3 regions of the Rhizobium sp. N731 genome follow, and region 3 is predicted to be linked to each of the others. Evidence: predicted binding sites of a transcription regulator. Region 3 holds the regulator's gene; each other region holds the start of a gene.
The links. Region 3 encodes PhoB, which activates phosphate uptake and scavenging genes when phosphate is short. Its sites were predicted from a motif close to TGTCATNNANCTGTCAT; they were not measured.

Region 1 (10,827 bases), 570 kb from region 3:
GCAAGAGGGATTTCCGCCGCCTCGATCGCCTGTCGCACGCGCTCGGCGACGATGGCGGCCTCGTCGGGCGTCGAATCCGGCAAAAGCGCCAGAAACTCCTCGCCCCCATGCCGCACCAAGAGATCGAAGGAACGAAAATTCTGGCGCGCGACGCCGGCGACGTGCCGCAGCACGGCATCGCCGGCATCGTGGCCGTGGATATCGTTGATCTTCTTGAAATGATCGAGATCGAAGAGGACGACGGAAATCCAGTGCGAGCCGTGCTCGGCCTGCGTAAGAAGCGCGGAGGCGGCGACCTCGAAGCCGCGCCTGTTGTAGAGCCCCGTCAGAAGATCGGTTTGAGCAGCGTTGCGCAACTCACCCACCAGCGTCTCCCGGTCCCGAGCGAGCTTGTCGATCAGCCGAAGTCCTCTTGCCGCCAGCATCATCACCAGCGTTGCGAGAATCAACAGGCCTGCGCACAGCGCCAGAATCTGTATCAGGTGTATGTGCGAGAGCGTGGAAAACTGCTCGCCGGTCTCGTGAATATCACTCGCAGCCTCGACCATCTTTTGCTGAAGGAAAGCCATGCGTTCGCGCTGTGCGGCCGCCCAGGCGTCGCCCATTGCGCGCGACGGCCGCGACCCGGCGAGAATGGCATCGGTGATCGCATTCGCCTTCAGTTGGTCGCCGCGACCGAGATAGGCAACGATGTCGCGCACGATCGGCGCGGTCGAATGGAAGACCATGTGATCCATGCCGGCACCGAGCATGGTCTTGCCTTGAATGAACAATTCGATCGGAAATCTGGCAGAAACATCTTGATTGAGGTAACGAGTGCCGATTCCGGTAATCAATCTTTCGCCGTAGTAGGTCAGCAGGATGCCCATCAGCTGGTTGGATTTTTCAAGCAGCACCGGGTCGCTGATCAGCGGTGAAAGTGCGTCGACGACCGCAAGCTGCTTGAGAGCCGCATACCAGTAGATGGAACCGGGATTGCTGCCGGAATAACGGCCCTGGTCGACGGCGCTTCGCGCGGCGACGATACGGCTATAGGCAAGGCTGAGGGCCGACAATTCACCTGCAAGCCCTTGATCGAGCGTATCGCGAGGCGGCAAGCTGGCATAGAAAGCGCGGCGTTCTTGATCCAGCGTCAGTCGGCTTTGCTGCATGTCGACAGCAGTCCCCCTGCTGGGATGCGCGAGATAGCGGCGAGTGGCATCGATTTCGCTCAGGATTTCCGTGGCCGCGATCGAACCGCCACGCGCAAGTACGTCGGCGAACTGCCGGTCTTTCTCGAGATCTCTGTATTGCAGGATCGAAGTTCGGAGGACGAAGACGCCTTCAATGAGCATGAAGACGAAGGGCAGCAGGATGGCGGCCAGGATAACCTTTTTGATGATTTCAAACTTCATCGCCAATCGCCACGTGGTCAAATGCCGGTCATGTGCAGCCGATTAGAAGCTTAACAGCAATCCTTAAAAAAGTGATAAACCGGTACGCTCCTAGATTTCGGGACGGATGAAATCGCGTGTTTCGGCGTCCATGACCCAGAGTTCGCCGGTCGAGATATCGAACCAGGCGCCATGAAGGTGCATTTTTCCTGCGTCCTCGAGCGCCTTTATTTCCGGGAAGGTTCTGAGATTGTTGAGCGAATTGCGAATGGAGACACGCTCCAACGCCGTCTGCCGCTCGGCCTCCGTCATCACGTCATTGCTCTGGATCTGCTCGGCTGCGGGTTTGACCAGCGACATCCACCGGCCAATGAAATCGCCGGGCGATAACGGCTCGGCATTCGGATCGAGTGCCGCCCGAATGCCGCCGCAGCGGCCATGGCCCATCACCACGATGTCCGAAACCTTCAGCGCCTGCACGGCAAATTCAAGAGCGGCCGATGTCGAATGGAAATGACCGTCCGGCTCGTAGGGCGGCACCATATTGGCAACGTTGCGGATGACGAAAAGCTCGCCCGGGCCGGCATCGAAGATCAGCTCGGGAGCCGCACGCGAGTCCGAACAGGCAATGACCAGCGTGCTCGGATTCTGGCCGTTTTCGGCAAGTTGCCGATACCGGTCGCGGGCGTCGGCATAACGCCCGTTCATAAAGTTGCGATAACCGTTCAGAAGGGTGTTTGGAAAACGCTGCATGCCTCTGGATTAGCGCGGGCGGAAGACAAGATCAACTGCTGCACCGCAAAATGCGCACATTGACAAATGCGTCATTTTTTCCGCCGCTGCGCCGGATGTACGAGCCGGCGCATCTGCACCATGGCCATCGGCGACGACAGGCTGGACGCATCGCTGGCCAGCATCAACTCGTTGCTGCCGCGCTTGACCGCACGCGCAAGCACTTCGAACACGCTGGCGGTGGCAAGCTGCAACGCCTTTTCATCCTCGAGGCCGGACAGCAGGCGCGACAGAAAAACGGCGGCCAGCAGGTCGCCGAGACCATTCGGCGGATTGTCGACGACGCGGTGCTCGGCAAGAAGCGCGTGACGGCCGGAAAGGTAGAGGTTGCCGGTGCCACCCGCCATCATCGGCACCGCCGAGGTGACGAGCATGCGCGACGGCCCGAGCGCCAGCGCCGCCTCCATGATCGCACTGTTGTCGTCGAGCGCTGCTCCCGACAGCCAGGCGAGCTCGTACCGGTTCGGCGTTGCGAGCGAGGCCAGCGGAATGAGATGATCACGAATGGCCTCGGCCGTCGCTTCCGGCACGTAGAGGCCGCCGAGATCGCCCATGACCGGATCACAGACATAAAGCAGTTCGGGATTGTTTTGCCGGAGCGCAGCGATCAGCCGACCGACCGAGCGTGCCTGGGCAGCATTGCCGAAATAGCCCGAAAGCACCGCCCTGACTTCACCGATCCAGGGCGCACGGATCAGGTCGTCGATCGCCGCGTCGAAATCGGCTTCCGCAAATGTCAGCCGCGTCGAACGGCCATGGCCGGGATGCCACGGCAGGACGATGGTCGGCAGCGCCCAGACCGGATGGCCGAGCGTCTCCAGCGCAAACACCGCCGCCCGGTTGCCAACAGAGCCACGCACGACATGGCTGGAAATAACGATGACTGCGCCCGCTGCATTTTCCGACATGAAATCGAGGTCCGAATGATGATGGCGTTTGATGATCTTTTTGACGCCGGGCTGTCAACCATTCTTCACGTGAGCACGGAAATGTGCCGCGAAAGCAAAGCCGGAAGAGAGGCCTTGCCAATGCGTTTTAGCCTCGAAAGCGAAAAAATCTCTGCCAATTTCCCATTTCCGCCGGCAAAAAAGCATCAAAACAATGCCTCAGGCCTCTCTTTTAGAGATTTTTTCGAGAAATCTTCTGCTAGCTTGCGAAAAATCAGTCCATTGCGGGGAGGCGATTCATGGCTGCCAGAAACAATCCGAAACGGGAGAAGCAGATCGAAACGGCGCGCAAGATCGCCAAGGCGATGAGCGAGGCGCATCTCGATCCGGAAATTCTCTTCGGCCGGGCGAGCAATGACGATCTGGAACTCTATACGCCCGACATGCTGGCACGTTCTGCCGTGCATTCGGCAAAGGAACTTGCCGCCTGGAACGGCAAGGCGCCCCGCGTCAGCATCGACACAATTGCCGAGGTGACGCCTGGCGGCACCGCCGTTTCGGTGCTGTCGGTGACTGACCGGAACATGCCTTTCCTTTATGAATCGGTCATGGGCGAAGTGACGAGCACCTACCGCGATCTGTTCATGGCGGTGCATCCCATCCTCGTCATGGAAAAGGGCAAAGCCCCCGCACTCTATTCCGCCGACCACCCGAGCGATCCCGCCGCGCGCGTCAGCCATATCCAGCTCCATATTGCCCCGTTGAACTCCACCCAGGCAGCCGATCTCGTCAAACGCGTCCAGACCGTCCTCGAACAGGTCCGCCTGTCGGTTTCCGATTGGAAGCCGATGCTTGCCAAGCTCGATGGGGTGATCGCCGAGCTTTCGGCCAATGGCGCCGGCCGCAGGAAGGCCGAACATGCCGAGGCGGTGGCCTTCCTGGCCTGGCTGCGCGACGAGAATTTCACCTTCCTCGGCATGCGTGAATATATTTATTCGGGCAAGGGCGCCGACGCTAAGGTCGAGCGCGACAAGGGCGCCGGCCTCGGCATCCTCTCCAACCCAGACGTTCTCGTGCTGCGCACCGGCAAGGACGCCGTGACCACCACGCCGGAGATCCTTGCCTTCCTCGACGGCCCCGACTTCCTGATCGTCACCAAGGCGAATGTAAAATCGATCGTCCATCGCCGCGCCTATATGGATTATGTCGGCGTCAAACGTTTCGACGCCGAGGGCAACGTGACCGGGGAACTCCGCATCGTCGGTCTTTTCACCTCGACGGCCTATACCTCGCTCGCCTCCGAAATCCCGCTGCTGCGGTCGAAGATCGAAAAGGTGAAGGAGCATTTCGGCTTCGACCCGATGAGCCATTCCGGCCGCATGCTCGACAACACGCTGGAATCCTACCCGCGCGACGACCTTTTCCAGATCGACACGACGCTGCTTGCAAGCTTTGCCGAGCAGATCAACGATCTCGCCGACCGGCCGCGCGTGCGCGTCCTGCCGCGCATCGACCATTTCGACCGCTTCGTCTCGGTGATCGTCTATGTTCCGCGTGAGGAATATGACTCGATCGTGCGCGAGCGGATCGGCACCTATCTGAAGACGGTCTATGACGGCCGTGTCTCCGCCTATTACCCGGCTTTTCCCGAAGGCGGCGTCGCGCGCGTGCACTTCATCATCGGCCGTTCCGGCGGCAAGACGCCGCGTATTCCGCAGGCAAGGCTCGAGCAGACGATCCGCGAAATCACCGCCCGCTGGGACGACCGTTTCGAAGCGCTCGCCGGACCAAAGTCGCCGAGACTGTCGGTCGATCAGGCCTTCCAGGATTCTTTCACCCCTGAAGAAACCGTGGCCGACCTTGCCGATATCGGCGCTTGCGCCGCCGGCGAGCCGCTCCGCATCCAGTTTTATCATCGCCAGGAAGAACAGGGTGGTATCCTCTCGCTGAAAATCTTCCATGCCGGCGGTCAGCTGGCCTTGTCGCGCCGCGTGCCGCTTCTCGAGAACCTCGGCTTCAATGTCGTCAGCGAACGCACCTTCGACATCGGGGTGCAGGTCGCCGATGGCGCAACCCAACTCGTCGTGCTGCACGACATGGAGCTCGAGACCCGCACCGGCGGCGAAATCGATCTGCACCGGTATGGTGCCGCCCTCGAGGAAGCCTTCGTCGCCGCCTTCGCCGGCACGATCGACAATGACAGCTTCAACCGGCTGATCCTTTCGGCCGGGCTCTCGGCGCGCGAAGCCAATGTGTTGCGCGCCTATGCCCGTTATCTCCGCCAGGCCGGCATCGCCTATTCGCAGGATTACATCGCAACGACGCTCGACAAATATCCTGGCGTGGCCGCGGCGATCTTCCGGCTGTTCCACGACACGCTCGATCCAAAGCTTTCCGACAAAGCCCGCGTCAAGAAGATCGCCGACCTGCACCAGGCGATCGAGGCCGATCTTGCCAACGTGCCGAGCCTGGACGACGACCGTATCCTGCGCCGCTACGTCAACATCGTCGACGCGACGCTGCGCACCAACTATTTCCAGAAGAACCCGGACGGGTCGCCGAAAGCCATGCTGGCCTTCAAGCTCGATCCGCACCTGGTCGACGGGCTGCCGCAACCGAAACCCTTCCGCGAGATGTTCGTCTACGGCGTCGAGGTCGAAGGTGTGCACCTGCGCTTCGGCAAGGTGGCGCGCGGCGGCCTGCGCTGGTCGGACCGCGCCGAGGATTATCGCACCGAGGTGCTCGGCCTGGTCAAGGCGCAACAGGTGAAAAACGCCGTCATCGTGCCGGTCGGCGCCAAGGGCGGTTTTTATCCGAAAAGGCTGCCGGTGGGCGGCAGCCGCGACGAGATCTTCAATGCCGGCCGCGAGGCTTACAAAACCTATATCCGCACGCTGCTTTCGATTACCGACAACATCTCCGGCGCCGAGATCGTGCCGCCGACGGATACGATCAGGCTCGATGGTGACGACCCCTATTTCGTCGTCGCCGCCGACAAGGGCACAGCGACCTTCTCCGACACCGCCAATGCTCTGGCGCAGGAGGCCGGCTTCTGGCTGGACGACGCCTTCGCCTCCGGCGGCTCGGCCGGCTATGATCACAAGAAGATGGGCATCACCGCCCGCGGCGCCTGGGAAACCGTGAAACGCCATTTCCGCGAAATGGACATCGACATCCAGACGACGCCCTTTACCGTCGCGGGCGTCGGCGACATGTCGGGCGACGTCTTCGGCAACGGCATGCTGCTCTCTCCGAAGATCAGGCTCATCGCCGCCTTCGATCACCGCGACATCATCATCGACCCCGATCCCGATATGGAAAAGACGCTGGCCGAGCGGCAGCGCCTCTTCAATCTGCCGCGCTCGAGCTGGCAGGACTTCGATAAAAACGTCCTTTCGAAGGGCGCGATGATCATTTCGCGCTCGGCGAAATCGGTGACGCTGACGCCGGAAGCGGTGAGCGCGATCGGCATCGACAAAGCCGTGGCCACGCCCTTCGAGATCATGACGGCGATCCTGAAGAGCCCGGTCGACCTGCTCTGGTTCGGCGGCATCGGCACCTATGTGAAGGCGGCGTCCGAAACCGATACCGAAGTCGGCGACCGCGCCAATGACCCGATCCGCATCACCGCGGCGGAGGTGGGCGCCAAGGTGATCGGCGAAGGCGCCAACCTCGGCGTCACCCAGAAGGGCCGCATCGCCTATGGCCTCAAAGGCGGGCGCTGCAACTCCGACGCCATCGACAATTCGGCCGGCGTCAACACCTCGGACGTCGAGGTCAACATCAAGATCGCGCTGGCGGCCGCCATGCACGACGGGAGGTTGACGCGGGCAAAACGCGACCAGCTTCTGTCGTCGATGACCGCCGAAGTGGCGGCCCTGGTCCTGCGCAACAATTATCTCCAGTCGCTGGCGATCTCGCTCATCGAACGCAAGGGCACGGCAAACGGCCTGGAACTCGCCCGCTTCATGAGCGTGCTCGAAGCCGCCGGCCAGCTGAACCGCAAGGTCGAGACCTTGCCGGATGAGCAGACGCTGGCCGAACGTTACACGGCCGGCAAGCCGCTGACGCGGCCGGAAATCGGCGTGTTGCTGTCCTACGCCAAGATCGTGCTCTTCGATGCGCTCGCCGCGAGCGACCTGCCCGACGACCCTTATTTTGCCACGACGCTGTCGAATTACTTCCCCGTCAAAATGCAGAAGTCGAACGCGGGCGATATATCAGGCCACCGGCTGCGGCGCGAAATCATCGCGACCGTGCTTGCCAATGAAGCGATCAACCGCGGCGGGCCGAGCTTTACCGTCGCGATGATGGACGCGACGGCGGCTTCGGCGCCGGAGGTCGTGCGTGCCGCGATCGTCGCGCGCGACGGTTTCGACCTCCCCAGGCTCTGGGCCGAGACCGATGCGCTCGACGGCAAGATATCCGGCGAAGTGCAGAACCGCATTTACGAGGAAATCAGCCACAGTTTTGTCGTTCTCACGCGCCTGCTGTTGAAAACAGCGATGACCAAAGCCGATATGGCAGAGGTGATTAGCCGGCTTCAGGCTGCCTTGAAGAAGTTGAGGCCTGCTTTCGCCGAACAGGCCGCCGGCGATGCTGCCGCACGCCAGGCGGAATATGCCGAGGCCGGCGTGCCCGAAAAGCTGGCGGCCGAAATCGCCAACCTCCAGAGCTTCGCGCTGGTGCCGGAGATCATGCAGATTGCCGAGCGCACTGGCGAGCCGCTGGTGCGCGCCGCCGAAAATTATTTTGCGGTATCGAAAACCTTTCGGATCGCCCGGCTGCTGGCGGCCGGCGGCCGGATTCTCACCTCCGACCATTACGAAAACCTGGCGCTTGCCCGCAGCATCGACCAGATCGCCAGCGCCCGGCGCGACATCGTCATCTCGGCGCTTTCCGATCACGGCAAGGAGAAGCTGCCCGTCCAGGCGTGGCATGCGCAGGATCGCGTCCGCATCAACCGCATCGTCGAGGAGCTTTCGAGCCTCAGCGACAGCGGCGATCCCAATCTTGCGCGCATCACTGTTGCCGCAGGCATCCTGACCGATCTTGCGCGCGACCGGGCGAGGTGAGACAGTCCGCGAAAAAGGAGCGGATGTTGAATCGCATAGACTGGACAGGAACGCAGCCGCCGAAAGCCACGGAGAAGGGCATCTGGGGGTGGATGTTCTTCGATTGGGCGGCCCAGCCTTTCTTCACGGTGGTCACCACCTTTATCTTCGGGCCCTATTTCGTCTCCCGCTTAACCGATGACCCGGTTTCGGCGCAGACGACATGGAGCAACATGGCGACGATCTCGTCCGTAATCATTGCCCTGCTCTCGCCCGTTCTCGGCTCGATCGCCGACCAGTCCGGCGCGCGCAAACCCTGGATCGGCTTCTTCGCGATCATCAAGATCGTCAGCCTCTTCTGCCTGTGGTTTGCAGCCCCCGGTTCGCCGATCCTCTATCCGGTGATCTTCATGATCCTCGCCTCGGTTTCAGCCGAGTTTTCGATCGTCTTCAACGATTCGATGATGCCGCGGCTTGTCGGCAAGCATGAGGTGGGCAAGCTCTCCAACACCGCCTGGGGGCTCGGTTACCTCGGCGGCATGATCGTGCTGATTGCGGTCGTCACGCTTCTGGCGGCAAGCCCGGAAAGCGGCAAGACGGTTCTCGGCCTCGATCCGCTTTTCGGCCTCGATCCCAAGACCGGTCAGGACGCACGCATCACCGGGCCGATCTCGGCCGTCTGGTACCTGATTTTCATCCTGCCGATGTTCTTCTTCACACCCGATGTCGGCAGAGGCCTGCCCTTCGGCACCGCAATCCGCGCCGGCCTGCGGGACCTGAGAAACACGCTCGGCGAACTCAAGGAACGCCGCGGCATCCTGAAATTCCTCATCGCCCGAATGATCTATCAGGACGGCGTCAACGGCCTGTTGATCCTCGGCGGCGTTTTCGCCGCCGGCATGTTCGGCTGGGCGACGATCGAGATCGGCCTCTACGGCATCATCCTGAACGTCGTCGCGATCTTCGGCTGCCTGATCGCCGGCCGGATCGACAAGGGCGTCGGTTCCAAGGTAACCGTCGTCATCAGCCTCACCATGCTGCTTCTGGCCACCATCGGCATCATCTCGACCGGGCCGGGTTACACCCTGTTTGGCCTGATGCCGCTGCCGACCGCCGATTCCGGCGGCCTCTTCGGCACCGCCGCGGAAAAGGCCTATATCCTTTATGGCCTGCTGATCGGGCTCGCCTTCGGGCCGGTGCAGGCCTCGTCGCGCTCCTATCTCGCGCGTAGCGTCAGCCTCGAGGAAGCCGGCCGCTATTTCGGCATCTACGCGCTTTCGGGGCGCGCCACGAGTTTCATGGCGACGCTGCTTTTCTCGCTGGTGACCTATCTGAGCGGCTCACCGCGGCTCGGAATGGCGACGCTGATCCTCTTCCTCGCCAGCGGGCTGGTGCTGCTGATCCGCACGCCCTATCCGGCCGATCGCGCCTGACAATTCTCCGGCACCCGTCAGTGCCGGAAGTGGCGCATGCCGGTGAAGACCATCGCGACGCCGTGTTCGTTGGCGGCGTCGATGACCTCCTGGTCTCGCATCGAACCGCCCGGCTGGATAACCGCTGTCGCCCCTGCGGCGATCATCGACAGAAGGCCATCGGCAAATGGCAGGAAGGCTTCGGAAGCAACCGCCGAACCCTGCGTCATCGGCGCCGGGAGACCGAGTGCCTTGGCGGCCTCTTCGGCCTTCAGCGCCGCGATGCGGGCGGAATCCACCCGGCTCATCTGGCCGGCGCCGATTCCGGCCGTCTGGCCGTCCTTGGCATAGACCACGGCGTTCGATTTGACATGTTTGCCGACCTTGAAGGCAAACTTCATATCATCAAGCTCCTGCGCCGTCGGCACCCGCTTGGTGACGACCTTGAGCTCCAGATCCTCGACCATGCCGTTGTCGCGGTTCTGGACGAGCAAACCGCCGGAAACGGTCTTTGCCGTCAGTCCCGGGGCGCGCGGATCGGGCAGGCCACCGGCCGACAGCAGCCGCAGGTTCGGCTTGCGAGCGACGATCGCCTTGGCCTCCTCCGTAACGTCGGGCGCAATGATCACCTCGGTGAAGAGCTTGACGATCTCCTCGGCCGTTTCGGCGTCCAATATCCGGTTGAGGGCGATAATACCGCCGAAGGCGGAAACCGAATCACAGGCGAGCGCCCGCTGATAGGCTTCCAGGAGGCTCGAGCCGGTGGCGACGCCGCAGGGATTGGCATGTTTGATGATCGCGCAGGCGGGCGCCTTTTCCGGCAGGAATTCGGCGACGAGTTCGTAGGCGGCATCGGTGTCGTTGATATTGTTATAGGAGAGCTGCTTGCCCTGCAGCAGCACGGCCGTCGAAACACCCGGGCGCTTCTCGCCCGTGGCGTAGAAGGCGGCCTTCTGGTGCGGATTTTCGCCGTAGCGCATCTCTTCCTTCAGCACGCCGCCGATGACGCGGTGGCGCGGCGTGTCGATCGCCAGCGCTTCGGCAAACCAGTTGGAAATCATGGCATCATAGGCCGCGGTACGGGCATAGGCCTTGGCCGCCATGCGCTGGCGGAAGGCATAGGCGGTCTTGCCGTCATCCGCCGAAAGCTGCTCCTTGAACTCGGCATAATCCTCGGGATCGGTCAGGATGGTCACATAGGCATGGTTCTTGGCCGATGCACGGATCATCGCCGGACCGCCGATGTCGATATTTTCGACGGTTGTCGGATAATCGCCGTCGGCCGCGCGCACCTCTTCGAAAGGGTAGA
Region 2 (10,827 bases), 990 kb from region 3:
TTCGGTAGCCGCTTGACGAATTCGGCGATCAGTTCGGCGCCGACAAGCCCGGTCTCGTTGAGGCTGCCCACATTCCAGTCGACCGCAGCCGCCAGAGGGGCGGCGGAAACCTCGCCTTCCACCTCGATATCGTCTTCGCTCTCATCCGTATCGTCGTAGAGAACGCCGCCATCCGGCAGCTTTCGTCCGTTCATTCCGTAATCTCCGCCACGTCGGGCGTCTGCCAGGCAAGGTGCTGGCCGCCGTCGAGGGCAATCATCTGGCCGGTGATCGAGGGCGTGTCGTAAAGGAAGCGAATCGTTTGTCCGAATTCTTCCAGTGCCGGCCCTCGCTGCAAGATAAGGGCTGAGACCTGCGCTTGGAAGTCCTCCAATGCTTGCCGCTCGCTCGGCATCGAGGGGCCGGGGCCGATCGCATTGACGCGAATGCGTGGCGCCAATGCCTGGGCGAGCGTCTGCGTTGCCGTCCACAGCGCGGACTTGGAGAGCGTATAGGAGTAGAAGCTGGGCCTCAGTGCCCAGACCCGCTGATCAATGATGTTGACGATCATCCCCGCTGCCTCGGCGGGCACCTGCTGCGCGAAGGCTGCCGCAAGGATCGACGGCGCACGCACATGCAGGTCGAAGTGCAGAGCCCATGTGTCGGCGTTGAAACTACGCGCGGAATCATGCTGGAAGACCGACGCATTATTGACGAGCAGATCGAGAGGCCCAAGCGCTTCCGACGCCTTCGCGACCAGTTCGCCCGCCTCGCCGATATCGGTAAGATCGGCCTGCAACGCGACCGCTCTTTGTCCCTTTCGCCGCAATTCCGCCGCCAGCTCTTCCGCTTCGCGGAGGGAGCTGTTGGCGTGGATCGCGACGGAAAAGCCATTTGCAGCAAGGTCTTCGGCGATTGCGCGGCCTATTCTCTTGGCCGCCCCTGTTATCAGGGCTGAGCGAAGTCTTTTGTGGTTCAAAATCTTGCCTTCTGATCCCGCGAGTCTGTGTGCAACCTATATAAGGGCGGGCGGAGATTATATAAATAGGCGGCCACGGTTGCATCCATGGCCGAGATATTCTATGTATTATTTAATAATGTGATTTCTTAAAATCGGTATTTTAAGTTTAACCATTCGGTAGGGTTAATGAAACCTATGTTGCTCGCAAGCAACATCGAATTTCCGCCATCCGGCAGCCACAATGATATCACAATTTGGCTCTTTCAAATCCGCAATTCAGTTCCAATTTCAGTCTCGATCCGGAAGGGACATCTGGCAATTTCCCCGCCAATGCTTCGCTGAGAGACAGATGATAAGCGGCGCGGGACTGAAAGGAGAAAAGTATGCGTGTACTCATTGCTGGCCTCATGGCCTCCACTTTTGCGATTGCGGGCTTTTCGGTAGCTCAGGCGGCTGATGCCGTCGACCAGGTTCCGGAAGCACCGGTTGCTCAGGAAGCCCCGGTCAAGCCGACCGGCAACTGGGAGGGCTTCTACCTCGGCGGCGCCGGCACCTACAACATGGGTGATTTCGGTTCCGACCGCCACACCTACGGTTTCGGCGGCCAGGTCTTCACCGGTTACAATTGGCAAGCAGGCCAGATCGTTTACGGCGTTGAATCCGATCTCGGCTACAGCGGCGATGACGTCTCCTCGGGCGGCGTCAAGAATAAGTATGGCTGGAACGGCTCCGTCCGTGGCCGCGTCGGCTACGACATGAACCCCTTCCTGCTCTACGGTACAGCCGGTCTTGCCCTCGGCAACGTCAAGGTTTCCGACGGCACCTCGGACGAAAGCAAGACGAACTACGGTTATACGGTCGGCGCCGGTGTCGAAGCCTTCGTGACCAACAACATCACGACGCGCCTCGAATATCGCTACACCGACTACCAGAGCAAGGACTACGACCTCGACTCCGGCAGCTTCTCGCGCGGTTACGACGAGAACAGCGTCAAGCTCGGTATCGGCGTGAAGTTCTAAGCCGATTGAACATCCCAATATGCAGAAGCCGGGCTCATCGCCCGGCTTTTTGCTGTCCGGCGCTCCGTTTCAGCTCCGGATCAGGCTCAGGCGCTGGCTTTGAACTCACGATGAGCAGGGAATTTCTTTTCGAATTGCGCCAGCCAGTCGACAAGCGGCGCGTGATCGGCTTCCCACTGGTCCTTGAAGCGCAGGTCGAGATAGTCGAGCGTGGCGGCCAGCGCGAAATGCCCGCCATTGAGCTTCTTGCCGAGTTTCGGCGGCTTGGCGCCGAGATGGGCGAGCCCGGCCGTCACCTTCTTCCATTGCCGGTCGATCCAGGGCTGGTGAACCTTTTCTTCCTCGCGGAAGCGGCGCTCGTAGACAATCGTCAGCAGGCAGTCGCAGATACCGTCGCAGAGCGCTTCGAGAACTTCCGCATCCGTGCGCTTGCTCTTCTTGGAGGGGTAGAGCCGGCCCTTCGTCAGCCTGTCGAAATAATGCATGATCACGACGCTGTCGAAGATCGAGGCTCCGTCATCGGTCAGAAGCGTCGGAATCTTGCCGAGCGGATTGTTGTCCACCAGGATCGCCGGTCCGGTATTGGTATCGACTCGGATGGCGTCGATCTCGATATCCAGAAAGTGCGCGGCCATCCGCACCTTGCTGGAATAGGGCGAGGCGGGTGAGCAGAGGAGCTTCATGGGACACCTGATGAGGCTGTGGGGCTGTGGGACGGACTATCCCCGATGCGGATTACCCGGTCAATCGCCCTTGACCGTCTTGTTCTCGCCGCGCAGCCAGAAGGCGCGGTGCGAGGCGAAGCGATCCTGGGCCAGGTGATCCTTCAGCGCCGGAAGCATCTGGTGCAACTCATCCTTTAATGTGAAGGGCGGATTGACGACGACGAGGCCGGAGCCGGTCAGTCCGGTCATGCCGCGGTCGCTGCGCACGGTGAGTTCGGCGCAAAGCATCTTCGGGATGTCGAGCGCCTGCAGAGTTTCGTGGAATTCCTTGATCGGCGCGCCCTTCTTCAGCGGGTACCAAAGGCAATAGGTGCCGCCGGGAAAGCGGCGATAGGCCTTTTCCAGCCCCTCGGCCAGGCGTTCATATTCGTCCTCTTCCTCGAAAGGCGGATCGACCAGCACAATGCCGCGCTTCTCCTTCGGCGGCAGGTGCGCGCCGAGCGCCAGCCAGCCGTCGAGCTCGGTGATGCGGGCATGGTGATCGCCCTCGAACAGCCGGTGCAGCCGGGCGTAATCCTCCGGATGCAGCTCCATGGCCGACAGCCGGTCTTGCGGCCGGAACAGCATGCGCGCAAGTTTCGGCGATCCGGGATAGAAACGGATGCCACCCTCGGGATTGAGTTCACGGATTGTCGAGAGGTAGGGCTCCAGCAGCTCGGAGACCTGAGGCCCGAGTTCGGCCTCCATCAATTTGCCGATGCCAGCCTGCCACTCGCCGGTTTTCTGCGCTTCCTCGGAGGAGAGGTCGTAGAGGCCGATGCCGGCATGCGTGTCGAGTACGCGGAAGGCGCCCTCCTTCTTCTGCATATAGCGGATCAGCCGCGCCAGCACGGCATGTTTCAGCACATCGGCAAAATTGCCCGCGTGGTAGATATGGCGGTAGTTCATTTTCGCTGATGCCCGTATGAATTCGTATCATGGGGAGTTTTTCTGGCTTTTGGCCATGCAGGCCTTGGCATATACAAATGCCATGAATATTGCGACCCCCATCGACGCCAAATCCCCGAAGCTGGACAGCAAGATCGGCCACACGGCCTGTCCGCACGACTGTCCCTCCACTTGCGCGCTGGAGGTTGAGGTATCGGAAGACGGCCGCATCGGCCGCGTGCGCGGCGCCGGCGACCATTCCTATACGTCGGGCGTCATCTGCGCCAAGGTCGCCCGGTATGCCGAGCGGCTCTACCATCCCGACCGCCTGATGCACCCCTTGCGCCGCGCCGGCCCCAAGGGGGCAGGGCAATGGCAGCAGATTTCCTGGGACGATGCGCTGGATGAAATTGCCGAAGCCTTCATAAAGGCCGAGGCGAGGGACGGCAGCGAGGCGGTCTGGCCCTATTTCTATGCCGGCACCATGGGCTGGGTGCAGCGCGATTCAATCGATCGCCTGCGTCACGCCAAGCGCTACTCCGGCTTTTTCTCGTCGATTTGCACCAACCCGGCCTGGACCGGCTTCACCATGGCGACCGGCGTGCTGCGCGGCCCCGATCCGCGCGAGATGGGCCGAACCGATTGCGTCGTCATCTGGGGCACCAACGCGGTCTCGACCCAGGTCAACGTGATGACCCATGCGATCAAGTCGCGCAAGGAGCGCGGCGCCAAGATCGTCGTCATCGACATCTACGACAATCCGACGATGAAGCAGGCCGATATGGCGCTGATCGTCAGGCCTGGCACCGACGCTGCACTCGCCTGCGCCACCATGCACATCGCCTTCCGCGACGGCTATGCCGACCGCGACTATATGGCGAGATATGCGGATGATCCGGGCGGTCTAGAAGCGCACCTGAAGACGAAGACGCCGCAATGGGCCGCTGCCATCACCGGCCTTTCGGTCGAGGAGATCGAGGCCTTTGCCCGCCTCGTCGGCACGACGAAGAAGACCTTCTTCCGTTTGGGCTACGGCTTTACCCGCCAGCGCAACGGCGCGGTCGCCATGCATGCGGCCGCCTCGGTCGCCACCGTTCTCGGCTCCTGGCAATATGAGGGCGGCGGCGCCTTCCATTCGAACAGCGATATCTTCCGCATGAACAATGCGGAACTGACCGGCCGCTCGATGAAGGATGGCGATATCCGCATGCTCGACCAATCGCAGATCGGTCGCGTGCTGACCGGAGATCCGGTGGCGCTGCGCCATCGCGGTCCGGTGACGGCGATGCTGATCCAGAACACCAATCCGGCGAACATCGCTCCCGAACAGCGCCTCGTCAGACGCGGCTTTGCCCGCGACGACCTTTTCGTCGCCGTCCATGAGCAGTTCATGACCGAAACGGCGGAGATTGCCGACATCGTGCTGCCTGCGACCATGTTCGTCGAGCATGACGATATCTATCGCGCCGGCGGCCAGAATCACATTCTGCTGGGACCGAAGCTGGTCGAGCCGCCACCGACCGTGCGCACCAATCTCTTCGTGATCGAGGAATTGGCAAAACGCCTCGGCGTCGCCGATCGCCCCGGTTTCGGCTTTACCGCCCGCGAGATGATCGACCGCATCCTCCGATCGAGCGACCTGCCGGACTACGACCATTTCCTCGAACATAAATGGTTCGATCGCCAGGCGGCTTTCGAGGACGCCCATTTCCTGAACGGCTTTGCCCATCCGGACGGCAGGTTCCATTTTCGTCCGGACTGGATCAATCAGCCGGCGCCAAACAAGCCGCCGGCCGCCATCGGCGCGCTCGGGCCGCATGCCGAACTGCCGGCCTTCCCCGATCAGGTCGATGTCATCGAAGTTGCCGATCCAGAGCATCCCTTCCGTCTCGCCACGTCGCCGGCGCGCAACTTCCTGAATTCGAGCTTTTCGGAGACCAAGACGTCGCGGCAGAAGGAAGGCCGTCCCGAGGTGATGATCAATCCTGTCGATGCCGAAGCCAACGGCATCGCCCATGGCGATCTCGTCTGCATCGGCAACAGCCGCGGCGATCTGCGCATCCACGCCCGTATCACCACCGAGGTGAAACCGGGCGTGCTGATTGCCGAGGGGCTCTGGCCGAACAAGGCTCATGTCGACGGGGAGGGGATCAACGTGCTGACAGGGGCCGATCCGATCGCGCCCTACGGCGGGGCGGCCGTGCACGACAACAAGGTCTGGCTTCGCAAGGACACGGTATGATGCAGCCGAAATCGCGGGTGAAGATCGTCGGCGAGGAAATCCTGTCGAATGGGTGGACGCGGCTGAGCAGCTATCTGCTCGACTATATCGACCGAAAGGGCGCGACACAGCGGCTGAAGCGGGAGGTCTACCACCGCACGCCGGCCGCTTGCATCCTGCTTTATGATCCGAAACGCGATCTCGTCGTTCTCGTCCGCCAGTTCCGTCTCGCCGTTCATCTGAACGGCGATCCCGCATGGATGATCGAGGTGCCGGCCGGCCTTCTTGATGACGACCATCCCGAACAGGCGATCCGCCGTGAGGCGATGGAGGAAACCGGTTACCACTTGCGTGAGGCCCGCTTCCTTTTCAAATCCTATCCCTCGCCCGGCGCTATCGCCGAGGTCGTCCATTTCTTCGTTTCCCTTATCGATACCACGGACCGCGTCGCGGAAGGCGGCGGCCTGGATGAGGAACACGAGGATATCGAGGTTCTTGAAATTCCGCTGGATGAGGCGACCCGGATGATCGAAACCGGCGAGATCTTCGACACCAAGACGATCGTGCTGCTGCAATGGGCAGCCTTGAACAGGCACAAAATTCGATAGCGGATGAGGCGGTCTTCGGGCGGCTTGGCGGTTAGCCCATGACGTTTTCCGCTTTGAGATAATAGCGCTTACGATTTCATACGAATGTCATGGAGCGGTTCTATCCGCTGCGGCTTGTCAATCATCGGATCGGTCAGGAGAAGGCCCATGTGGCTCAACAATTTCACTCTCGTTCTCCCGAACGAGGTAGTGAGTGAAGGTTCCGTGCGTGTCGAGGATGGCGCCATCGCCGAGATCCGGCCGGAGCCGGTTTCCGGCGCGGCGATCGATGGCGGCGGGCGGCTGCTGATGCCGGGCTTCGTCGACCTGCACGGCGACATGATCGAGCGCGAGATCGCGCCGCGGCCGAATGCGACGATGCCGATCGATTTCGGCATCCACGAACTCGACAAGAAGCTTGCCGCTGCCGGTGTGACGACAGCCTTTGCCGCGGTCTCTTTCGCCACCGAAAGCGTCTATGGTCACGTCCGTTCGCTGGAGACGACGTCGGCGGTGATCGAGGGCATCAACCGGCTGCGCGACGATCTCCTGATCGACCACCGCGTCCATGCCCGTTACGAAATCACCAATGTCGGCGCCGCTCCCGCACTCGAGCGCCTGCTGAATGCCGATCAGATCGACATGGTTTCGCTGACCGACCACACGCCGGGTCAGGGCCAGTACAACAACCTGCAAAGCTACATCCTCAGCATTTCCGAGCGCCGCGCCATCTCCGAGGAGATGGCCGCCGAGATCGTCGCCAAGCGCATCGCCATGCGCAGCAATCCTGAGATCGAGGCGAAGCTCAGGGAGATCGTCGCGCTGTCGCTGAAACACAAGCTCTCGCTTGCCTCGCATGACGATGACAGCGTCGAGAAAGTCGCCGAAATGCATGATCTCGGCGTCACCATCAGCGAGTTTCCGGTCACCGCACCTGCGGCCGAAGAGGCGCGCCGCCGCGGCCTCTGGACGCTGATGGGCGCGCCGAACGCGCTGCGCGGCCAGTCGATGTCAGGCAATCTCAGCGCGCTCGACGCTGCAAGGGCCGGGCTGCTCAGTATCATCGCCGCCGATTATCACCCGGCTGCCTTTGTGCCCGGCATCTTCAAGCTCGCCGACATGGTGGAAGGCGGCCTGCCTTCAGCCGTCGCCATGGCGACCGGCAACGCCGCCCGCTCCGCCGGTCTCTTGGACCGTGGCGAAATCGCCATCGGCCAGCGCGCCGATCTGGTCGTCGTCGAGCCGGGCGAGATCAACCGCATCCGCGCCACCTTCCGCGCCGGCCGCTTCGTTTATAGCGATGGTACGCTGCATCCGCTGCGGGCGCTGGCGGCTTGATGCATTTCGCCTAAAGCTGTGGTTTTCGCCCCTCACCCTAACACTCTCCCCGTAAAAACGGGGAGAGGGACGTGCCATGCGAGAGGTTTGCGGGGGGCGAGAGGGGGCGGCATATGCCCTTCTCCCCGTAAAAACGGGGAGAAGGTGCCGGCAGGCGGATGAGGGGCAGCCCTCGACCAGAGCCATGCAGATGCGCTCTAAGCGCGGTCGCCGATCAGCGAAATCAGTTGAGCCTTGGGCGCGGCGGTTGAAGCCTCGGCGCTCACGGCCTTGCCGCCATCCATCGTCACGCTGCCTTGCGCAAAGAGCCGTAGCGCCTGCGGGTAGATCTGGTGTTCGACCGTCAGTACCCGCGCGGCCAGGCTTTCGGCCGTGTCGCCGGAAAGAATCGGAACGGCGGCTTGGCCGATCACCGGCCCTTCGTCCATGCCCTCGGTGACGAAATGCACGGTACAGCCGGCGATGCGCATGCCGGCGTCGATGGCGCGCTGATGGGTGTGGAGGCCTGGGAACAGCGGCAGCAGGGAAGGGTGGATGTTGAGCATCCGGCCTTCGTAGCGCTGAATGAAGGTCGGCGTCAGCAGCCGCATATAGCCCGCCAGGCAGAGGATATCGGGCGAAAGCTCATCGAGTGCGGAAAAGATCGCCGCCTCATGCGCTTCCTTGCTGGCATAGTCCTTGCGGGGAAAGGCAAAGGTGGCGATGCCTTCGGTCGCTGCCTTGGCAAGCCCGCCGGCATCCGCCTTGTCGGAGATCACCCCGACGATCTCGGCCGGGTAATCGGCGGCTTTCGCGGCCGCGACAAGCGCCATCATGTTGGAGCCGCCACCCGATATGAAGACGACGGCGCGTTTGCGCGGCGTGCTCATATGGCAAGCGTACCCTTGTAGACCGTGCCGGCAGCGCCTTCGGCGCGGGCAATCATCCGGCCGAGCATGATGACCTTTTCGCCTTCGGCTTCGAGCGCCTTGGATACCGCGGCGACATTCTCCTCGGCGACGACGACGATCATGCCGATGCCGCAGTTGAAGGTGCGCAGCATTTCCTTCGCTTGGACGCCGCCCGTCGTGGCGAGCCACGAAAATACCGTGGGAACCTTGACGGCGGTAAGATCGATCTCGGCTGCCAGATGCTTCGGCAGCACGCGCGGAATATTCTCCGGGAATCCGCCGCCGGTGATATGGGCGAGCGCCTTCAGCGCGCCGGTCTCGCGGATCGCCTTCAGAAGCGGCTTCACATAGATGCGGGTCGGTTCGAGCAGCGCTTCGCCGAGCTTCTTGCCTTCGGCAAACGGCGCCGGCGCGTCCCAGCCGAGGCCGGACAGTTCCACGATCTTGCGGACCAGCGAGAAGCCGTTGGAATGGACGCCGGAGGAGGCGAGACCGAGAATGACGTCGCCTTCGGCAATGTCGCCGGAGGGGAGCAGCTTGCCGCGTTCGGCGGCGCCGACGGCAAAGCCGGCAAGATCATAGTCGCCGGAGGAATACATGCCGGGCATTTCGGCGGTCTCCCCGCCGATCAGAGCGCAGCCAGCCTCGCGGCAGCCGGCGGCAATGCCGCCGACAATCGCCGCACCCTGATCGGGATCGAGCTTGCCTGTCGCGAAATAATCGAGGAAGAACAGCGGCTCGGCGCCCTGGACCACGAGGTCGTTGACGCACATGGCGACGAGGTCGATGCCGACAGTATCGTGGTAATCCGCGTCGATTGCGATCTTCAGCTTGGTGCCGACGCCGTCATTGGCGGCGACGAGGACCGGATCGGTAAAGCCCGCCGCCTTGAGATCGAAGAGCCCGCCGAAGCCGCCGATCTCGCCGTCGGCGCCCGGACGGCGCGTCGAGCGCACAGCCGGCTTAATCTTCTCGACGAGGAGGTTGCCGGCATCGATGTCGACGCCCGCGTCGCTATAGGTCAGGCCGTTTTTTCCAGACTGGCTCATGCTGGTCTCCGATGGCTATTTCCAGGCGGCAGACGCGCCGCGTCATCTGCCGGTCGCAATTGCATGACAGGGGCATTTATGCAAGCGCTGCATGGGAAAAGCCCCCAATTTCCCGTGTCTTTAACCGGCCTGTCCGGGATTTGGCGTGATAGGGTTGACCATCTTTGCGCCTGCATCCTATGTGCTGAATGGCCGCGTCGGACAAGAGGCGGCGTTCGGCGGCGGCGAGTGAAACGGGGAAGCAATGCCACAGCATGTCAGCGGCAACAGTCTGAAGCGCCAGATCTTCTTCTGGCTGGCCGTGCTCGTTTTCTTCATCGCCTTTCTCTATGTCTTCAGCTCGATCCTCTTGCCGTTCATCGCCGGCATGGCGATCGCCTATTTCCTCGATCCCGTCGCCGACCGGCTGGAGCGCCTGGGCCTCAGCCGCATGATGGCGACGGTCGGCATTCTGATCGCCTTTGTCATCGTCTTTGCGCTGGCGCTGATGATCCTCATTCCCGTGCTGATCAGCCAGTTCAACGATTTCGCCGAGCGCCTGCCGAGTTATATCAGCCAGCTGCAGAAATTCATCGCCCAGTCGCAGCATTCGCTGCTGCCGCAGTGGATCAGGAGTCAAGTCGGCACGATCAAGGATAATTTCTCAGGAATCCTCTCCGAAGGCATGGGCTTTCTGACCGGGCTCTTCGCGCAGATCTGGAATTCCGGCAAGGCGATCGTCGACGTCATCTCGCTGCTCGTCGTCACCCCCGTCGTCGCTTTCTATATCCTGCTCGATTGGGACCGCATGGTCGCCAAGGTCGATCAATGGATTCCGCGCGATTACGTGAATGATGTCCGCCAGATCGCCAGTGAGATCGATCAGGCAATCGCCGGCTTCATCCGTGGCCAGGGCTCGCTCTGCCTCATTCTCGGTATTTATTATGCCGCTGGCCTTTCCCTCGTCGGATTGAATTTCGGCCTCTTGATCGGCCTCTTCGCCGGTATGATCAGCTTCATTCCCTATGTCGGCTCGCTGGTCGGCCTCGTTCTCGCCGTCGGCGTGGCAATCGTGCAATTCTGGCCAGATTATCCCTGGATCGGCCTGGTGCTGGTCGTCTTCTTCAGCGGCCAGTTTCTGGAAGGCAATATCCTGCAGCCGAAGCTCGTCGGCTCCAGCGTCGGCCTGCATCCGGTCTGGCTGATGTTTGC
Region 3 (10,827 bases):
CCTGGTCGAGCAGCGCCCGATCGAAACGGGCATAGGCGCGCACGTTCTCAGGCGTCGAGAAATCGGCGACGAGCAGATCGACCGGGCCGTCGCCCTTGGTCTGCACGGTGAACTTGCCGTCGAACTTCAGCGAGGTGCCGAGCAGCACCGTCAGCACCACGACCTCGGCAAGCAGCCGGGCGACGGGCGCGGGATAATGATGACGCTCGAGGATGGCATCGAGCATGGGGCCGAGCTGGACGGCGCGGCCGCGCACATCCAGACCCTCCACCTGAAAGGGGACGACATGATCATCGCCGGCGAAATCGAACTGGCCGAGGGCGGCTGCAGCTTCTGCCATGGCTTTCACTCCTAGTTTTCAAGCAAAGGGTCAGCGTGCCCTTCGCTCGCGCGGTCGCGCGCTTTTCACGCGCGACATCCGATTATGGTTCAGATCGCGCCCAGGCACCAAGCAAGAATCGACTTCTGCGCGTGAAGGCGGTTTTCCGCCTCATCGAAGACCACGGATTGCGGACCGTCGATCACCTCGTCCGTCACTTCCTCACCGCGATGAGCAGGCAGGCAATGCATGAACAATGCATCGCTGCCGGCCTTGGCCATCAAGGCCGCATTGACCTGATAAGGCTGGAAGACGTTATGACCCCGGGCCCGATGTTCCTGATTCATGGAGACCCAGGTATCGGTCACCACGCAATCGACGCCTTCGACCGCACGGTCGGCATCATGGCAGAGCATGATTTCGGCGCCCTCATTGCGGGCCCAGTTCAGATAGTGATCCTTAGGCTCCGAACCAAGGGGTACGGCCATGTTCATGCGGTAGCCGAAACGCGCGGCGCCTTCGACCAGCGAATGCAACACATTGTTGCCGTCGCCGGTCCAGGCGATGGTCTTGCCTTTGATCGGGCCGCGATGCTCCTCGAAGGTCATGATATCGGCCATGATCTGGCAGGGATGGGTATCGTCCGTCAGGGCGTTGATCACAGGCACGGTCGCATGTTCGGCAAGCTCCAGCAGGCGCGAATGCTCGGTGGTGCGGATCATGATTGCGTCGACGTAACGCGACAGAACCTTGGCGGTGTCGCCGATCGTCTCGGCGCGGCCGAGCTGCATTTCGGTACCCGACAGGAACAGGGTTTCGCCGCCGAGCTGGCGCATGCCGACGTCGAAAGAGACGCGGGTACGCGTCGACGGCTTCTCGAAGATCATCGCCAGCATCTTGCCGGCGAGCGGCTTGTCGCCCTGGCCGGCCTTGAAGGCCTGCTTGCGGGCGAGCGCGTCGTTCATGATGGTTCTGAGGTCGGCCGATGTGACGGCCGAAAGATCGAGGAAATGTTTAGGAGCCATGTTCTTACCTGTCGTGCGCCCGAAAGCGCCAATCCCTTCAAGCCGTCTTCTTGATCTTGGCGGCGCGGATGCTCTCGGCGGCGCGTTCGAGGCGGGCGAGACCCTCGCGGGCTTCCTCGGCGGTGACGACGAGCGGCGGGAGAAGGCGGATAACATTGTCGCCGGCCGGCACGCCGAGCAGATGCGCGGCGCGGATCGCCTGCAGCAACTCGGCCGAGGTGACGGCCGCCTTGACGCCGAGCAGCAGGCCCTCGCCCCTGATATCCTCGATCACATCGGGATAACGGTCCTTCAACGAGGCCAGCCCCTGACGGAAGACAAGCGCCACGTCGCGCACATGCTGGAGGAAGCCGTCGGCGAGGATGACATCGAGCACGGCGCCGCCGACGGCCATGGCCAGCGGATTGCCGCCATAGGTCGAACCATGGGTGCCGGCCTTCATGCCGGAGGCGGCCTCAGCGGTCGCAAGGCAGGCGCCGAGCGGGAAACCGCCGCCGATGCCCTTGGCGACGGCCATGATGTCGGGTGTGATGCCGGACCATTCATGGGCGAAGAGCTTGCCGGTGCGGCCGACGCCGGTCTGCACCTCGTCGAGGATCAGCAGCAGGCCTTTGTCGTCGCAGATCTGGCGCAGCGCCTTCATGAACTCGGTCGTGGCGGGACGCACGCCGCCCTCGCCCTGCACCGGCTCGATGAGGATTGCCGCCGTCGCATCGGTGATCGCGGCGCGTACCGCTTCGATGTCGCCGAACGGCACCTGATCGAAGCCCGGCGTCTTGGGGCCGAAGCCTTCGAGATATTTTTCCTGGCCGCCGGCGGCGATCGTCGCAAGCGTGCGCCCATGGAAGGCGCCTTCGAAGGTGACGATGTGGAAGCGCTCGGGATGGCCCTTGGAAAACTGATAGCGGCGCGCCGTCTTGATGGCGCATTCGAGCGCCTCGGCGCCCGAATTGGTGAAGAACACCTTATCGGCGAAGGTGGCGTCCGTCAGGCGCTTGGCCAGACGCTCCTGGCCGGGGATCTCATAGATGTTGGAGAGGTGCCAGACCTTATCGGCCTGCTCCTTCAGCGCCGCGACCACATGCGGGTTGCCGTGGCCGACGGAGGTGACGGCGACACCGGCGCCGAAATCGAGATAACGCTCGCCGCTCTCGGTGATCAGCCATACGCCCTCGCCTCGCTCGAACCGCAGCGGGGCGCGAGAATAGGTGTCATAAAGCGGCGCGGCTTCAGCCATGGCGCGGGTCTCCCGTTCAGTGTTGTCCTGCACGGACTCCGGCTAACGAAACCAGGTCCGAAAAATCAAAAATGCCGCCTTTCGGCGGCGAGCGGTACTATTTCCTTTTCGCGCTGCAATGTCAACAAAACTGCGGCCTTAGCGTATGCAGCAAGCTTGTACAGGGGCACTTTCGGCCTTCAACAGGCATTATTGCAGAAATGACACGCAGAGGAAGCAAGTTGGGGAAAACTTGAAATTCGATTCATCCGGATTCCCGCGACTCTTGTCACGGAGTCAGCCTCACACTAGGTTAAAGTTCAATTACTAGACTGCATGCGGCGGAACTAGTCACCAAAATTGATCAAGCGTTTCTTGTTTCGGAGGCTTCCGGGACAACGGTGAGGGATTCTGCCATCACCAACGCAAACGGTGGAGACAGGGCATGAACTGGACAGACGAGCGGGTCGAGAAACTCAAGAAGCTTTGGGCCGAAGGACTGAGCGCCAGCCAGATTGCTGCGCAGCTTGGCGGCGTGAGCCGAAACGCCGTTATCGGCAAGGTGCACCGGCTGAACCTGCCGGGTCGTGCCAAGGCCGGCGGCACGGCGACGGCGGCGCGCACGCCGAAGCGCCAGACATCGGCGCCGCGCGCGCCGAACTACGCCTCCCGGATCACCACCCGCACCGTTACCCGCCAGCAGGGCGCAACGATGCTGAAGGAAGAGATCGAGATCGAAACGGTCGAGGAAATGGAATACGTGCCGAAGGGCAACGTGGTCGTGCCGATTTCCCGCCGCCTCGGCCTGACGGAACTGACCGAACGCACCTGCAAATGGCCGGTCGGCGATCCGCTGAAGGACGATTTCCACTTCTGCGGCTGCGAATCCCCTGACAATTCGCCCTATTGCAGCTATCATCAGAAGCTTGCCTATCAGCCGATCAACGAACGCCGCCGGGCGGCAGCGCGCGTCAGCTGAGCGGGCGACATCGTCGAGAGTGAGAAACGGGCCGAGCAGCCCGTTTTTTGTGATTAGAGTGGGGAAGCGACCTTTGTGTTTGGCAGCAAAGCCGACCACGCATTCCGTCATCCCAGGGCTTGACCCTGGGATCCACGACCAGGCACTCGGCTTCGATAATTTCCCTGCATTTGAATGCCATCGCTCCTCCCGCAGCGCCAGCCGCATGGATCCCAGGGTCAAGCCCTGGGATGACGGAGAGGAGAGGTGGTGCCTGGATGACAGAGGTGAGGTGGTGCCCGCTCATACGCCGCGCCGGTGCAATGAAGGGCCTGGGAAAGGCTGCACCGGCGGGAACGCCGACCACACACTCCCTCAGCCTCAGGCCTCCATCGAATAGCCGGCGCCGCGGACGGTGCGGATGACGTCCTGCATGTTGGAGAAATTCAGCGCCTTGCGCAGGCGGCCGACATGGACGTCGACGGTGCGTTCATCGACATAGATGTCGTGGCCCCAGACGCCGTCGAGCAGCTGCGAGCGCGAGAAGACGCGGCCCGGCGACGACATCAGGAATTCCAACAGGCGGAATTCGGTCGGGCCGAGGCGGACTTCGCGGCTCTTGCGATGAACGCGATGGGTTTCGCGGTCGAGTTCGATATCGCCGCATTTCAACACCGAGGACAGCACCTCGGGACGGGCCCGACGCAGCATCGCCTTGACGCGGGCGACGAGTTCGGGGGTCGAGAAGGGCTTGACGACATAATCGTCGGCGCCGGTGGACAGTCCGCGCACCCGCTCGCTCTCCTCGCCGCGCGCCGTCAGCATGATGATCGGCAGCCGCTCGGTTTCCGGCCGCATGCGCAGGCGCCGGCAGAGTTCGATGCCGGAGACGCCGGGCAACATCCAGTCGAGGATGAGGAGATCGGGCGTGCGCTCCTGAAGCCTGATTTCGGCCTCGTCGCCGCGCAGGATGGTATCGACTTCAAAGCCTTCCGCTTCGAGATTATAGCGAAGGAGCACGCTGAGCGCTTCCTCGTCTTCAACAACTGCGACTCTCGGGATCATGCGTGTCCGTCTCCTCGCGCACAAGCCTTAAACCGGGACGATTTAACCAGGCGTCCTGCGCAAATTCAGAAATTGGCTGCGACCTCTTTGCGCGCCCCGAACGGGCGCGCACGCAAGTGACTGGTCCGGGCGGCGGGCTCGGGCGGCTCGTTCGGAACGATTATTCCGTCGCGGCGCCGACGGTGTTGGCGCTGTCATCCTTCGGACGATCGCCTTCCGGCTGGGCGCCCGTCGCCATGTAGTAGATCGTCTCGGCGATGTTGGTGGCATGGTCGCCGATGCGCTCGATGTTCTTGGCGCAGAAGAGCAGATGCGTGCAGCTCGTGATGTTGCGCGGATCTTCCATCATGTAGGTCAAGAGCTCGCGGAACAGCGAGGTGTACATCGCATCGATCTCGTTGTCGCGCTCGCGGATGGCGGTCGCCTTGTCGGCGGCGCGCGTCGTATAGACGTCGAGCACTTCCTTGAGCTGGACGAGCGCCAGCTCGGACAGGTGCTCGAGACCGCGGGCGAGCTTGCGCGGAACGCCGGTGCTCTGCACGGCGATGACGCGCTTGGCGGTGTTCTTGCCGAGGTCGCCGACGCGTTCGAGGTCGGCGGCGATGCGGATCGAACCCATGATTTCGCGCAGGTCGGCGGCCATCGGCTGGCGGCGGGCGATGGTGACGATCGCCTTGTCGCCGATCTCGCGCTCGGTGTGATCGAGGATCACATCGTCGGAGATGACCTTCTGCGCCAGCGCCGTATCGCCGTTGACCAGCGCCCGGACGGATTCGGCGACCATCTGCTCGGCCAGGCCGCCCATTTCGGAAATCCGCCTGGAGAGGAACTTCAGATCATCATCATAGGCAGAATAAATATGTGTCGATGCCATGGGGCTTTGTCCTCGAATAACGGGAAGGCTTCGGATTGCCGCAATCAGCCGAAGCGACCCATGATGTAGTCCTGGGTGCGCGGATCGTCCGGGTTGGTGAACATCTTGTCGGTGTCGTTCTCCTCGACGAGGTTGCCGAGGTGGAACATGGCGGTGCGCTGCGAGACACGCGCGGCCTGCTGCATGGAGTGGGTGACGATGACGATCGTGTAGTTCTCGCGCAGCTCGTGGATCAGTTCCTCGACCTTGGCGGTGGCGATCGGGTCGAGCGCCGAGCAGGGTTCGTCCATCAGGATGACCTCAGGGCTGACGGCAACGGCGCGGGCGATGCACAGGCGCTGCTGCTGACCGCCGGAGAGGCCGGTGCCGGACTCGTGCACGCGGTCCTTGACCTCGTTCCAGAGGCCGGCGCGCTGCAGGCTGGTCTCGACGATCTGGTCGAGATCGGCCTTCGACTTGGCGAGGCCATGGATGCGCGGTCCGTAGGAGACGTTTTCGTAGATCGACTTCGGGAACGGGTTCGGCTTCTGGAAAACCATGCCGACGCGAGCGCGAAGTTCGACGACGTCGATATCCGGATCATAGATGTCGTCGCTGTCGAGCGTGATCTTGCCGGTGACGCGGCACCCCTCGATCGTGTCGTTCATGCGGTTGAGGCTTCGCAGGAAAGTCGACTTGCCGCAGCCCGAGGGGCCGATCAGGGCGGTTACGGTGTTTTCGCGGATGTTCAGGTTCACGTCGAAAAGCGCACGCTTCTCGCCGTAGTATACGGAGACATCCTGTCCGATCATTTTATACGGGACGTTGCTCATCTTCTGATCCAGCGCCTTTTCAACTGCAGCTTCCGTCAGCATGTTCATGATATCTACTCCGTTTACCAGCGGCGCTCGAAGCGACGACGCAAGAGGATGGCGCCCATGTTCATGACGATCAGGAACAGGAGCAGGACGATGATGGCACCCGAAGTACGTTCCACGAAGGCACGTTCGGCCTCGTTCGCCCACATATAGACCTGGACCGGCAGGGCCGTCGAGGGATCGAGCGGCGTCGTCGGCGCATTGGCGACGAAGGCGACCATGCCGATCAGGAGCAGCGGCGCGGTTTCGCCGAGCGCATGCGCCAGCCCGATGATCGTGCCGGTGAGGATGCCGGGCATGGCGAGCGGCAGGACATGGTGGAACACCATCTGCATCTTCGAGGCGCCGAGGCCGAGGGCTGCGGCGCGGATCGACGGTGGCACGGCGCGCAGTGCGGCGCGGGTGGCGATGATGATCGTCGGCAGGGTCATCAGCGTCAGCACCAGGCCGCCGACCAACGAGGCCGAGCGCGGCAGGCCGATGAAGTTGATGAAGACGGAAAGGCCGAGCAGACCGTAGACGATCGACGGGACGGCGGCGAGGTTGTTGATGTTGACCTCGATCAGGTCCGTCAGCCTGTTCTTCGGCGCGAACTCCTCGAGATAGATCGAGGCGGCAACCCCGATCGGCAGCGACAGCGCCAGCACGATCAGCATCAGGTAGAGCGAGCCGATCAGGGCGACGCCGAGGCCGGCAGCCTCCGGACGGCTGGAGTTGCCGTTGACGAACAAGCCGGTATTGAACTGCTTCTGGAGAGCGCCGCTCGCCTTCAGCTGGTTCATCCAGGTCACCTGCTTATCGTTGACCTTGCGGTTCTTCTCATCGACGGTGAGATCGATCTGGCCCTTGTTGGCGCTGTCGATATTGGCGTCGGCGAGCAGCGAGACATTGACCGTCTTGCCGATCAGCGAGGGATCGGCGACGACCATGTCGCGCAGCTGGATCGGCGCACTCTTGGAAAGCATGGCGGATGCATCGCGCACGTTAGGCTTGCTTGAGGCATTGATATTCAGCTGTTTGACGATCGCGTCGCGCAGCAGAACCGGGTAATTGGCGGTGATCAGCACCGAAGGGTCGGTCGCACGCTTGTTGCTGGGGTCGATCGTCTTCTCGGAGAATTCGATCGGCAGGGTGATCGCCGTCTGCTGGAAAGCGGTGTAGCCCTTGCCGATCACCGTCCACAGCAGAATGAAGAGGAAGACGAGACCGAAGGTGATAGCGGCGATGCCATAGGCCTGGAAGCGGCGCTCGGCGGCGTAGCGGCGCTTGATGCCGATATCGCGGCGGGCGGGCGCCTTGGAAACGGTAACACCTTGGGTGGGAGAAACAATATCCGTCATTCGTACTGCTCCCGGTATTTGCGCACGATGTAGAGCGCGTAGATATTGAGGCAAAGCGTGATGCAGAACAGGGTGATGCCGAGGGCAAAGGCAACCAGCGTCTGCGGCGAGGTGAACTCGAGGTCGCCCGTCAGCTGGTTGACAATCTTGACGGTCACCGTCGTCATCGGCTCGAAGGGGTTGATCTGAATGCGGGCGGCGACACCGGCGGCCAGCACGACGATCATGGTTTCGCCGATGGCGCGCGAGGCGGTCATCAGCAGCGCGCCGACGATGCCGGGAAGGGCTGCCGGCAGCACCACCTTCTTGATGGTTTCGGAGCGTGTGGCGCCGAGACCGAGCGAACCGTCACGCAGGGCCCGCGGCACGGCGGTGATGATGTCGTCCGACAGCGAGGAGACGTAGGGGATCAGCATGATGCCCATGACGATGCCGGCCGTCAGAACACTCTGCGCCTGGATGAAGTTCGAATAGTTGCCGGAGAGCAGGCCGCTGATCTGCGCCGAGAAATCGCGCAGGAACGGACCGACGGTGACGAGGGCGAAGAAGCCGTAGACGATCGTCGGAATGCCGGCCAGCACTTCGAGAAGCGGCTTGGCGACCCCGCGCAGCTTCGGCGAGGCGTACTCGGCCATGTAGATGGCGGCAAAGAGCCCAACCGGCACTGCGACCAGCATGGCGACCAAGCCGATGTAGAGCGTGCCAAGCAACAGCGGGATCAGGCCGAACTGGCCGAAGGAGGAGCTGCCGGCGCCGGCAAAGCGCGGATCCCAGACCGTGCCGAAGAAGAACTCGCCGGCGGGAACGACGGCAAAGAAGCGCGTGGCTTCCGACAGCATCGACAGCACGATGCCGACGGTCGTCAGGATGGCGATCGAGGAGGCGAGCAGCAAGCCCCAGAGCATGACGCGCTCGACGCGATTGCGGGCGCGGAAGCGGGGCGCAATGGCACGCAGCGCGTAGAAGGCGCCGGCAACGGCCAGAATGAAGACGACCGCGGTCATGGCCATGCGGCTCGTCAGGCGCATGGCGTTGAGTTTCTTGGCGGCCTCGACCATGTAAGGCTGCGGCTGGCCGGCGAGCGGCACACCCTTCTCACTGAGTTTGGCCTGCAGGGCGGCCGGATCGTTTGCGACCGCGGCGGCTTCGTCGGAAGTCAGCATCGTCAGGCCGCGCGCGATCGTCGCCACCATCGAATAGCTCAGATCCTGCTCGACTGCGGCCTGGGCCTTGACGTCGGCGGGGAAAGTGCCGCGCACCGAGGACTGAATGATACCGGGGCTGACCGAGAGCCAGACGCAGAGAACGATGAGGGCCGGAAGAACGGCCCAGATCGCGGCATAGGCGCCGTAATAGGCCGGCCGGGAATGCAGTGCGGAGGACCTGCCTCCGGCAAGGGCCGTGGCACGGCTGCGCGCGACCAGATAGGCGGCGGCGCCGATCACCACAAGGCACAGAAGTATGACGGATGTGCTCATTCGTTACGTCCCCAGGCCTGTGGCCCCCAAAAAAGCGCGGCGGCTTCAACAGCCTGCCTTCGGCTTCCAATCATGGAGAAGGAATTCAACCCTGCAGCGGAAAGACCGGCACGCAGGGACATAAACGATGCCGGCGCGGTGTTTGAAGCACCGCGCCGGCAAAGTCATTACATAGCCTTACCGGCTTCGACGTCCTTGCGGATCGCATCGCGCTCGGCATCCGGAGCGGCAACGAGGCCGTATTCAGCCAGCGGGCCGTCGGGGCCGATCATCTGGTCGGATACGAAGAAGTTGACATATTCCTTCAGGCCCGGAACGGCGCCGAGATGTGCCTTCTTGACGTAGAAGAACAGCGGGCGGGAAACCGGATAGGTGCCGTTGGCGATCGTTTCGGTGGACGGAACGATACCGTTCACGCTGGCGACCTTCAGCTTGTCGGCGTTGTTTTCATAGAAGGAAAGGCCGAATACGCCGACGCCGGTCTTGTTGGCGGCGATGCGAGCCAGGGTTTCCGGATAGTCGCCGTCGATGTCGACGGCAGCGCCGTCCTTGCGGACTGCGACGCAAGCCTTGCCCTGGGCAGCCTTGTCGGAGATTTCCTTGGCGATGACGTCGAGGGCGCCGGAAGCCTTGCAGCCGGCGGCGAGAACGTTCTGTTCGAAGACTTCGCGGGTGCCGTGCTTTTCGCCCGGAATGTAGGCAGCGATATCAACAGCCGGGAGCTTCGGGTTGACTTCCGACCACTTCTTGTAGGGGTTGGCGACGAGCTTGCCGTCGACGACGACCTGGGCTGCAAGAGCCTTGTAGATGTCGGCCGGAACGTAAGCGACATCGGGGTTGGACGAGTCGGTTGCGAAGACGATGCCGTCATAACCGATCTTGACTTCCTGGATGTCGGTCACGCCGGCAGCCTTGCAGGCTTCGGCTTCGTTCTTGTTGATCGGACGCGAAGCGTTTGCGATGTCGATGGTGTCTTCACCAACGCCCTTGCAGAATTCCTTCAGACCAGCGCCCGTGCCGCCGGATTCGACGACCGGCGTCTTGAAGTTGGTGAAGGTCTCGCCGAAGGACTCGGCAACGATCTTGGCGTAAGGCAGGACGGTGGACGAACCAGCGATCTGGATCTGGTCGCGGGCGACGGCTGCGCCAGCGAAAGCAGCAGTTGCAGCGAGCGCGGCAACGGTGAGCTTGAAGGTGTTCATTAAAATCTCCCGCATTGGGCTTGTGTGAGTGCGGCCTAAAGAGGCCCCCGCAGTGCCATTTTTCATCGGCGGGACTCTCTTAGCGCTGTAAGCACCGTCCTTTTATGTCAAATCGGTGAAACATTTGTGACAGGTTAAGTTGTTGTCTTTAAATGATAAATTATACAGGATCCGACTGATTACGTCGGCGGATGGAAAAGCTCGGACCGCAGAGCGACTTAACGTTGTAAAACCTTCACAGATAGCCCGTTGGTTGCTGGATGCCCGCAACAAAGGCGAAAGGGGTGCGCCGCGACCTCTCGACTCCCTCTTCTCCCCAGCGGGGAGCAACCATGTTTCATTTTTGCTGGTATTGTGGCGTCCATTCGGTCTTTCGAGAGAGGATTGTGTTGGCGAGAACGATGAGTTTGCGTGCGACGGCTATGACGGCGCACAGGTGATCCTTTCCGTTCTGACGCAAGCGGGCGTAGAAAGAGGCGAGATCCGGATTGTG

Region 1: the regulator PhoB is predicted to act here: its motif matches at 3,126-3,142, upstream of AMK02_RS20855 (NAD-glutamate dehydrogenase).
Region 2: the regulator PhoB is predicted to act here: its motif matches at 6,455-6,471, upstream of AMK02_RS07590 (alpha-D-ribose 1-methylphosphonate 5-triphosphate diphosphatase).

What each region holds. Positions count from the first base shown of each region.
Region 1 is NZ_CP013601.1:4,312,587-4,323,413, forward strand. Features, by position in the region: gene AMK02_RS20840 (GGDEF domain-containing protein) at 1-1,394, opposite strand, end outside; gene AMK02_RS20845 (carbonic anhydrase) at 1,485-2,126, opposite strand; gene pdxY (pyridoxal kinase PdxY) at 2,198-3,073, opposite strand; gene AMK02_RS20855 (NAD-glutamate dehydrogenase) at 3,352-8,127, shown strand; gene AMK02_RS20860 (MFS transporter) at 8,151-9,539, shown strand; gene purH (bifunctional phosphoribosylaminoimidazolecarboxamide formyltransferase/IMP cyclohydrolase) at 9,557-10,827, opposite strand, start outside.
Region 2 is NZ_CP013601.1:1,528,489-1,539,315, forward strand. Features, by position in the region: gene uvrC (excinuclease ABC subunit UvrC) at 1-194, opposite strand, end outside; gene AMK02_RS07560 (SDR family oxidoreductase) at 191-958, opposite strand; gene AMK02_RS07565 (outer membrane protein) at 1,324-1,959, shown strand; gene AMK02_RS07570 (glutathione S-transferase) at 2,046-2,642, opposite strand; gene AMK02_RS07575 (23S rRNA (adenine(2030)-N(6))-methyltransferase RlmJ) at 2,703-3,572, opposite strand; gene AMK02_RS07580 (molybdopterin-containing oxidoreductase family protein) at 3,589-5,793, shown strand; gene AMK02_RS07585 (NUDIX domain-containing protein) at 5,790-6,380, shown strand; gene AMK02_RS07590 (alpha-D-ribose 1-methylphosphonate 5-triphosphate diphosphatase) at 6,528-7,697, shown strand; gene purN (phosphoribosylglycinamide formyltransferase) at 7,895-8,566, opposite strand; gene purM (phosphoribosylformylglycinamidine cyclo-ligase) at 8,563-9,636, opposite strand; gene AMK02_RS07605 (AI-2E family transporter) at 9,881-10,827, shown strand, end outside.
Region 3 is NZ_CP013601.1:539,008-549,834, reverse strand. Features, by position in the region: gene AMK02_RS02720 (Hsp33 family molecular chaperone) at 1-340, opposite strand, end outside; gene argF (ornithine carbamoyltransferase) at 430-1,344, opposite strand; gene AMK02_RS02710 (aspartate aminotransferase family protein) at 1,382-2,581, opposite strand; gene AMK02_RS02705 (GcrA family cell cycle regulator) at 3,006-3,539, shown strand; gene phoB (phosphate regulon transcriptional regulator PhoB) at 3,900-4,583, opposite strand; gene phoU (phosphate signaling complex protein PhoU) at 4,744-5,457, opposite strand; gene pstB (phosphate ABC transporter ATP-binding protein PstB) at 5,502-6,317, opposite strand; gene pstA (phosphate ABC transporter permease PstA) at 6,332-7,654, opposite strand; gene pstC (phosphate ABC transporter permease subunit PstC) at 7,651-9,132, opposite strand; gene AMK02_RS02675 (substrate-binding domain-containing protein) at 9,300-10,334, opposite strand; gene AMK02_RS02670 (IS110 family transposase) at 10,672-10,827, opposite strand, start outside.